4 regions of the Staphylococcus epidermidis genome follow, and region 4 is predicted to be linked to each of the others. Evidence: riboswitches for the same ligand, from Rfam matches in the RefSeq annotation. Region 4 holds a riboswitch; each other region holds the start of a gene.

Region 1 (2,208 bases), 350 kb from region 4:
AATGAAAAAAACATTAGTTGCATCATCATTAGCTATAGGACTAGGCGTTGTAGCAGGTAACGCAGGTCATGACGCACATGCAAGTGAGACTACAAATGTTGATAAAGCAGAGTTAGCTCAAAAAGCGTTAACTAATGATCAATCACTAAATGAAAGCCCTGTTCAAGAAGGTGCTTATAATATTAATTTTGATTACAATGGTAATTCATATCATTTTGAATCTGATGGTTCTACTTGGAGTTGGAGTTATGAATCAACAAACAATGCTACGCAACCTGTTCAACCAAGCCAATCTCAAGTAGCTACACAACAACAACCTGTACAAGTATCAGCACCACAAAATGAGCAAACAGCACAACCACAAACAAAATCAACATCTACAAGTCAAACTTCTTCAAGTAAAGCTTCAAGTGGTTCATCAGTAAATGTAAATTCACATTTACAACAAATTGCTCAACGTGAATCAGGTGGCGATATTCATGCAATAAACCCATCTTCAGGTGCAGCAGGTAAATATCAATTCTTACAATCAACTTGGGATTCTGTTGCTCCAAGTCAATATAAAGGTGTTTCACCTGCAAAAGCTCCAGAAAGCGTACAAGACCGAGCAGCAGTAAAATTATATAATACTGGTGGCCCAGGTCATTGGGTAACTGCATAATTAAAATATGAAGTATCTACCATCTTCTCGAATTTGAGAAGATGGTTTTTTATTGTACGACTTATTTGATTTACATGTAATCGTTTGCTATGGTTGATAATGAATCATATATTATTTGCTACTAGGGGAGCCAAAAGGCTGAGATGAATGTATTCAGACCCTTATAACCTGATTTGGTTAATACCAACGTAGGAAAGTAGTTATTAACTATTCGTCATTGAGATGTCTTGGTCTAACTACTTTCTTCGCTGGGAAGTAGTTTTATTTTTTGAGGAGGCTAATTATGACATTTTCAAAAGAGTTGAGGGAAGCATCAAGACCTATTATTGATGACATTTACAATGATGGTTTTATTCAAGATTTACTAGCAGGTAAGTTATCTAATCAAGCTGTAAGACAATACTTAAGAGCAGACGCTTCTTATTTAAAAGAGTTTACAAATATTTATGCAATGCTCATACCCAAAATGAGTTCTATGGAAGATGTTAAATTTCTAGTAGAACAAATTGAGTTTATGTTAGAAGGAGAAGTTGAAGCGCATGAGGTTCTAGCTGATTTCATTAATGAACCATATGAAGAAATAGTAAAAGAAAAAGTATGGCCACCAAGTGGTGATCATTATATTAAACATATGTACTTCAATGCATTTGCACGTGAAAATGCAGCCTTCACGATTGCAGCGATGGCACCCTGTCCATACGTCTACGCTGTCATTGGTAAACGTGCGATGGAAGATCCCAAATTAAATAAAGAATCAGTGACTTCTAAATGGTTTCAATTTTATAGTACTGAAATGGACGAACTTGTTGATGTGTTCGATCAATTGATGGACCGTTTAACTAAACATTGTAGTGAGACAGAAAAAAAAGAGATTAAAGAAAATTTCTTGCAAAGTACTATTCATGAGAGACATTTCTTCAATATGGCATATATTAATGAAAAATGGGAATATGGGGGAAATAACAATGAATAAACCTAAAATTGCACTAACAATAGCAGGCACAGATCCCACCGGTGGGGCAGGTGTTATGGCGGATTTAAAATCATTTCACGCGTGTGGCGTTTATGGTATGGCCACTATAACAAGTATCGTTGCTCAAAATACCCTAGGAGTTCAACATATCCATAATTTAGAATCTTCATGGGTAAAGGAACAACTTGATAGTGTGTTTGATGATGAATTACCACAAGCTATCAAAACGGGTATGATTGCAACAAAAAAAACGATGGAGTTGATTCAAAGTTACTTAAAGGAACATTCCAATATTCCTTATGTGATTGATCCAGTTATGCTTGCCAAAAGTGGTGATTCATTGATGGATGAAAATACTAAAAATCATTTGCAATCAACATTATTACCTTTGGCTGATGTTGTCACTCCGAATATACCTGAAGCTGAGGAAATTACTGGTATTAAAATTAATGATGAAGAAAGCATACGTAAAGCAGGTCAAATCTTTATTAATGAAATTGGTAGTAAGGGTGTTGTAATTAAGGGAGGGCATTCAGCCGATTTAAATAATGCTAAAGATTTTCTTTTTACTAAG
Region 2 (2,208 bases), 250 kb from region 4:
GATTCTGTTCTCAGCAGGTGCTAAGCGAATTCCATTATCGTTAACTGGCTTCATTCAATATGTAGGGCCGACAATCATGTTTATCTTAGGTATCTTTGTCTTTAAAGAGCCATTTAATACTGATCAATTGATTACCTTTATTTTTATATGGATAGGTATTGTGTTATATAGTATTTCTCAATATGTTCAAATTAAGAAAAACCCAGTTGTAAAATAGTAAAATAAATATACCTTCACTTTATTTGATGTACATTCTCTAAATTAGATATTGATTCTAACTATTGATGTGTACATTAACGTTTAAATAGAGTGAAGGTGTATTTTTTATTTTGTATATCGACTGAATAGTAGTTGATTTGTAAAATATAAAGTTGGGTTAATCGTGTCTTTAATATCATTGACTTCTTTAAGCCACAACTGTAAATCATTGTAGTAGTCGGAACTCATAGACAAATCATTTGTAAAACATTTAGCTGTTGCTTCAATTGTATCTTTGTTTAATTGGTTAGAGATATCAGTTTGAGTATACGTTGAGTAAATTTCAATTGCACTTTCTAAATGATGATTGATGTAATGAATGGCCTTTTGAATGACTTTCAGAAACTTTTTAAGTTTGACCTCACTCGTATTTAATACTTCAGGTGTAGTAATGAAAATGAGTTGACAAAAATCGGGTACATTATAATTTTTAAGTGGAAAATAATCTACATTAAGTCCTTGATTTCTAGCTTCAAGAATTTCAAAATTTTCGAAAATGAGTGTAGCAGCATCAGCTTTATCAGTTAAAAGTGCATCAGTATGATAAAAGCTATGATTAACTGGTGTGATGTCACCCTCTTTATATGTGCCACCATCTGCTTCAATCATCGTTTTAGCCATGGCAATACCACCTGGACCGGGAGCGCCAGGATATTGAAGCCGTTTACCGATTAAATCTTTGGGGCGAGCGATATTTTTATCTTTGTTATACATAATACCTCCGTTAGTGTGAAGATATCTCGCAAACCCGATGACGTTTTGTTCTTTAGCTCTATCTTGAACCAGATGAATAGGTTCAGTAATCGCGATATCCATTGAACCATTTTCAATCTCGTCTAGTGCGTCAAAGTGTTCCTTTGGTTCAATCATCTCAATTTCTAATGATTCTTCTTTAAACCAACCTTTTTCGATACCTAAGATTAACAGCATATGATCAGGATTTAAAAACCATTCTAAACCTACTGTTAATTTGTCCATAAAAAAATTCCTCCATCCATTTAATTATTGCGTAAAAAAGTGAATGAAGAAACAGTTATCAATATTGCTCACTTTCCTACGCCGGTGCTAACCAACAGGTTCAAGGGTTGAAAGTAGACTTTCTCTCAGCAAATTGAATTGCACCCCTAGTGATACTAGTTAATCTATGTACAGAATAACATAGTTGAATTGAATAAAAAGTGAAATGAATATAGTAAATATTAATCTTGGGAGTATGATGCAAAAAAATAAAAAGTGAAATGAATATAGTAAATATTAATCTTGGGAGTATGATGCAAAAAAATAAGCTAACGTTTCAAACGTTAGCTTACAATATATTTGATGAACTGAAGTTTAATTAAAATTCTAACTTTACATCATACCAATGAGTTTCATCCATAGTGAACCTACACCAATCCAAATAATAAAATAGACTATACCAAGTACAATATTCATAGTCCACCAGCGCTTTTGTGTAACATAGCCAGCTGCGTATAATATGGGCGCTGGTCCACTACTATAGTGTGTTGTTGATGCCAGTAAGTTACCAAAGAACCCTAACATTAATGCACTGAATAATGGCGGTGCACCCGAAGCGACTGCAACACCGAGTAACGCGGCGTACATGGCGCTGACATGTGCTGTTGCACTTGCGAATAAATAATGTGAGTAGAAATAAAACAAGATGAGTAAAACTAAAACGATAGGCCAACTAAAGCCATTCAAACCTTGAGCAATGAGTTTGCTTAACCATGGGATAAAGCCTAACTTGTTTAATTGTTCTGCCATTAATACAAGAACTGAGAACCAAACGAGTGTATTCCATGCTCCTGTTTCATTTAAAATATCTGACCACGCTAATACACCTGTTAATAATAACAATGCTAAAGCAATAAATGCAGTGAGCGTGGCATCAACATTAATGAAGCTTCCTAATACCCACAAAGCCAATGCTATGATAAAGATGCCAAC
Region 3 (2,208 bases), 700 kb from region 4:
AGTAGTCTAGACTTAATAATTGACGAGAAGCGGTGAATGGATTTGAAAATGTACTCGATATTGTTGGCACTAATCCTATATGCGATGTAACTTGTGCAATAGCTGATAAGTTAATTATAGGATCAAACCAAAAAGCGGGCATAGTAGTATTATCACTCGCATTAAAGGCTTGATTGTCTGCAAAAAAGACGATATCCAAAAAGCCTTTCTCAGCTATTTGAGCTAAATGCTGATAATAAGATATGTTGCCGATATCCTCAATATTAGAATCTTTCATACGCCATGCCGCTTGATGATGACCACACCCATACAGTAACACACCTATGTTAAGAAAGTGATTATTTGTCATATGAACACCTCATTAATTATTATCTTTTTGTAAAAAATACACAACCGAAGAGTGTAAACGCTTAGTTCATTGTTAAACCACCGTCAACGGTAATATTTTGACCTGTCACGCCACGTGCTTCGTCTGAAGCGAGATATACAACCATATTGGCTACATCTTGAGGTGATGTTACTTTTCTAAGAGGTGTAGTTTGAGCAATTAAATCAAATACTTCAGGTGTAGTAACTGCACTTGCATCAGTCGTTTTGAGTAATCCTCCAGAAACAACATTTGCTGTGATACCATATTGTCCAAGTTCTGCAGCAATATTACGGGTAAAGCCGATGAGACCTGCCTTTGCTGTTGTATACTCATGATAAGGTACGACTGGATTTTGATACAAATTGGTTCCAATACTAATAATGCATCCACTTTGTTGTTCTATAAATTGTGGTATGACGCTTTGAGTCACATTAAATGCTCCTTTTAAAGTACCATTAAGTTGTTGTTGATAATCTTCCCAAGTTAAATCTTCAAACGATTTTTGCTGATTTGGATCAAATTTAAAACCAACAAGTGCATTATTGATTACTATATCTATTTTTCCAAAATGTTGTGTGGCAGTTTGAATCATTTGATTCACATCGTTTCTGTCTGTCACATCAGCTTGAATAGCTATAGCCTTACTTTGATTATAATTTCTAATTAATTTTTCAGCTTTATCCTTATTTTGTTTGTAATTAACAACAACATTGTAGCCTTTTTCTAGTAAAGTTATTGCAATTTTAGCGCCTAATCCACGACTACTTCCCGTGATAATTGCAGTTTTTTTCATCTTCATGCCCCCAATATTTTTATTTGTATAAGAAAAAATGCACAACCTTCATGAGAAAAGTTGTGCATCCAAATCAATATATAAAGACAGAATGATAATTAGATGAGATTCAACACTTTCCTCCGCTAGTATAAGCTAGTTCAGGTTCAAAGGGTTTGGATGATATCCATCTCAGTTAAAAAACACCCCTAGTGCATATAATTCACTTATAGTACAAACATAGAATTTTTATAAAATATTGTCAACATTCTTAATAATAGCTATATCTGTTATTTTAATATTGAAGTAAAAAGTATATGAAATAGCTTGTGAAAGTATACAAATATAAGCTCTAATTTTCTACAATTGGATATATTATCTTGTATCCACTTGTCGGTATGCTTTAATAACTTGAGCAATTTTATCAATGACTGGATCAAGGGAGTCTAAATCTTCGTGTATGTCATATTCATTAATATTAAGTCGAACAACAGGACATGCATTAAAATTGTTAATCCAATTTTCATACCGTTTAAATAGTTTTCTCCAATATTCTGGATCTGTATTGATTTCCATGTCACGTCCACGCTGTTGAATACGATCAATTACTTCATCATAATCACATTCTAGATAAATTAGAACATCAGGCTTTGGAAAATAAGGTGTCATGACCATTGCATTAAATAATTCGTAATACGTGTGATAGTCGTCAGCACTCATTGTTCCTTGTTCTTCATGCATTTTTGCAAAAATATCTACATCCTCATAAATTGAACGATCTTGAACGAAACCTCCACCATACTCAAACATGCGTTTTTGTTCCTTAAAACGTTCAGCAAGAAAGTAAATTTGAAGATGAAAGCTCCAACGTTCAAAATTATGATAAAATTTATCTAAATAAGGATTATGGTCTACATTCTCAAAGGAAGTTTTAAAATTTAACTTATCAGCAAGTGCTTGTGTTAACGTAGATTTACCAACCCCTACAGTACCAGCAATGGTTATTACTGCATTTTGAGGAATACCATAATTATTCATCTTTATTTTCTCCAATCATAGGTTTTAC
Region 4 (2,208 bases):
CGTATGAAGGTTTAACTTCACCATGTGTAAGTTGTAGCAAATCATCATCTGATAATTGTTTGACACTACGGTCTTGACTATTCAGAAATTGATATTGTCGTTTTATAGATGAGATATCATCGTGTTCATTAGCAATTTTGATAAGTCCTGAATTTTTAAATTGAATGTCTATGCCTGTTTCATCTAATAATGATTTACTTAATTGTGGAAACATAGCACGAGATTCGATGGCTAATTGAAACAAGTCACTATCCTCTGTAAATTCATTTTGTGCACCAAGCATACCTCCAGCTTTATATGACGCATGCTTTCCAGGTACATCTCTATCTATGACTGCAACATCTAAGTGTGTTGCACTGAGGTGTCTAGCAATTGACATACCAATAACTCCTGAACCAATGATTAGTACATCATGCATGAGTAGACCACTCCTTTCTTAATTGTTTAATTTCTTCTAGTGAAGCATTGTTAAAATATGATATGGCACATATACCTTTAAATCCAGGTGGCATCTTTTGAAGTGAATGTTCATTAATACCACCAATAGCATAAATAGGGATAGGAACATTTAATGCCTGTTGGATAGCTTCTTTAGAACGCGGTGGTACATTTGGATGTGAAGAGGTAGGAAAAATATGTCCAAAAAAGACAGAATCCAAACCATTTTCGTAACATCGTTTTACTGTTTCAACGTCATGTGTAGACATACTTACACAAATATCAGGATGAGCTTCTTTATATGTGAAAGCAGTTGTGTCATTTTCTTTAAAATGGATACGTTTAAGGTGTAAATCCTCTAACAGTGTCACATCGCTATGAATAATTATTTTATCTTTACTAAAACCCAATTGAAGTAAAGATTGAATCATGTCCTTGTTTTCTTCGTTATTCATGGAAGTGCGAAATAACAAGCCATCAATAGCTTCTTCGATATGTTTATAATGCTGTAAATCGTCCCTAGTCAGTTGTTTATGATATGTAATCGCAATAAATATAAATATCCCCCCCAATTTCTACAATAAAAAACGCCATTTCCCTTATATTGGGAAATAGCGTTGAGCTTTAGTATGACTTCATAAAATTGAGCGTCGCCACTTCCCTACGCCAGTATGAACTGGATCAGGTTCCAGGAATTATAAAGTCAGTTCTTTACTCTCAGCCTTAAACAAAGGCACTTCCAGTGGTTAAATATGAAATTAATTTACAAGATATTAAATGTTTCGTTTACAATATTTTACTACCTTTAATAAAAGACTTCAAATTTCTTTACAATTTCTATTAAGAAGATTGTAGATATCGTATTCATTTAAAAGTTATTATTATCATTTGCAAATCATTTTTAACTTTTATTGGTCAATTACATATTTAGAAACCATTTTTAAAAAATCAATAACTAATGATTGCTAATATATTGTGAGAATAGGGTGTAAGGGGCGCGGTAAAAGATATAAAAGTGTATGATGCATCTAAAATGCACAAAAAATATTAAAAAGTTCAAAAAAAATTCACAAAAAGTATTGTAACCGTTTACACTACGTGCTATATTAATAAAAAATTGTAGCGCTACAACTTAACAGTTGTTTTAAAAATTGAAGTTAAAACAGTCACCAGAGGGGATTTCTGAAACATAACGACATCATAATAAGAAACAACATAATACAAATGGAAGTAGGAAACAAATATGAAAGAAAAACGTAGTAATGTTCGTTGGTATTTTGCAATAGGGTTCTTCTTTATTGGGGTTATTGCTTACATGGATCGATCTAACATATCTTATATTGCAGTACCGATGATGAAAGATTTGGGGTTAACTAAGACACAATTTGGTTTATTAGCATCATTTTTCTCCCTAGGATATGCATTAATGCAAGTACCTTCGGGGATGTTAGCAGAGAAGTTTGGACCACGTAAAATGATTACTGTCGCTTTAGTTTGGTGGAGTGCATTTACCATCTTAACAGGGATGATTAAACATCATGGTTTACTTTACTTTATTAGATTCTTATTTGGTGTTGGTGAAGCGCCAATGTATCCATCCAATGCAGTTTTTAACTCTTTTTGGTTCGCTAAAAATGAAAAAGGTCGTGCATCTAGTGCGTTGTTAGCAGGATCTTATTTTGGTCCAGTTTTAGCACCTATCATCACGATAGCCATTGTCAATGCTTTTAACTGGCAAGCCGTTTTCTATATTTTCGGGGTTGTAGGAAT

Evidence for each region. Region 4 has a riboswitch for thiamine pyrophosphate ahead of FNL83_RS02205 (thiamine phosphate synthase). Riboswitches for the same ligand answer to the same signal wherever they lie in the genome.
Region 1: linked by a shared signal. The riboswitch ahead of tenA (thiaminase II) and the one ahead of FNL83_RS02205 (thiamine phosphate synthase) in region 4 are both predicted to bind thiamine pyrophosphate.
Region 2: linked by a shared signal. The riboswitch ahead of FNL83_RS01065 (ABC transporter substrate-binding protein) and the one ahead of FNL83_RS02205 (thiamine phosphate synthase) in region 4 are both predicted to bind thiamine pyrophosphate.
Region 3: linked by a shared signal. The riboswitch ahead of FNL83_RS10820 (3-oxoacyl-ACP reductase) and the one ahead of FNL83_RS02205 (thiamine phosphate synthase) in region 4 are both predicted to bind thiamine pyrophosphate.

What each region holds. Positions count from the first base shown of each region.
Region 1 covers NZ_AP019721.1:824,807-827,014, forward strand. The annotation lists gene FNL83_RS04040 (transglycosylase family protein) at 2-661, shown strand; TPP riboswitch at 775-873, shown strand; gene tenA (thiaminase II) at 945-1,634, shown strand; gene thiD (bifunctional hydroxymethylpyrimidine kinase/phosphomethylpyrimidine kinase) at 1,627-2,208, shown strand, end outside.
Region 2 covers NZ_AP019721.1:216,431-218,638, forward strand. The annotation lists gene rarD (EamA family transporter RarD) at 1-217, shown strand, start outside; gene FNL83_RS01065 (ABC transporter substrate-binding protein) at 325-1,236, opposite strand; TPP riboswitch at 1,293-1,394, opposite strand; gene FNL83_RS01070 (anion permease) at 1,609-2,208, opposite strand, start outside.
Region 3 covers NZ_AP019721.1:2,197,101-2,199,308, reverse strand. The annotation lists gene FNL83_RS10825 (NtaA/DmoA family FMN-dependent monooxygenase) at 1-349, opposite strand, end outside; gene FNL83_RS10820 (3-oxoacyl-ACP reductase) at 411-1,163, opposite strand; TPP riboswitch at 1,264-1,363, opposite strand; gene FNL83_RS10815 (deoxynucleoside kinase) at 1,518-2,180, opposite strand; gene FNL83_RS10810 (deoxynucleoside kinase) at 2,173-2,208, opposite strand, start outside.
Region 4 covers NZ_AP019721.1:470,911-473,118, forward strand. The annotation lists gene thiO (glycine oxidase ThiO) at 1-418, opposite strand, end outside; gene FNL83_RS02205 (thiamine phosphate synthase) at 411-1,010, opposite strand; TPP riboswitch at 1,080-1,189, opposite strand; gene FNL83_RS02210 (pyruvate MFS transporter) at 1,682-2,208, shown strand, end outside.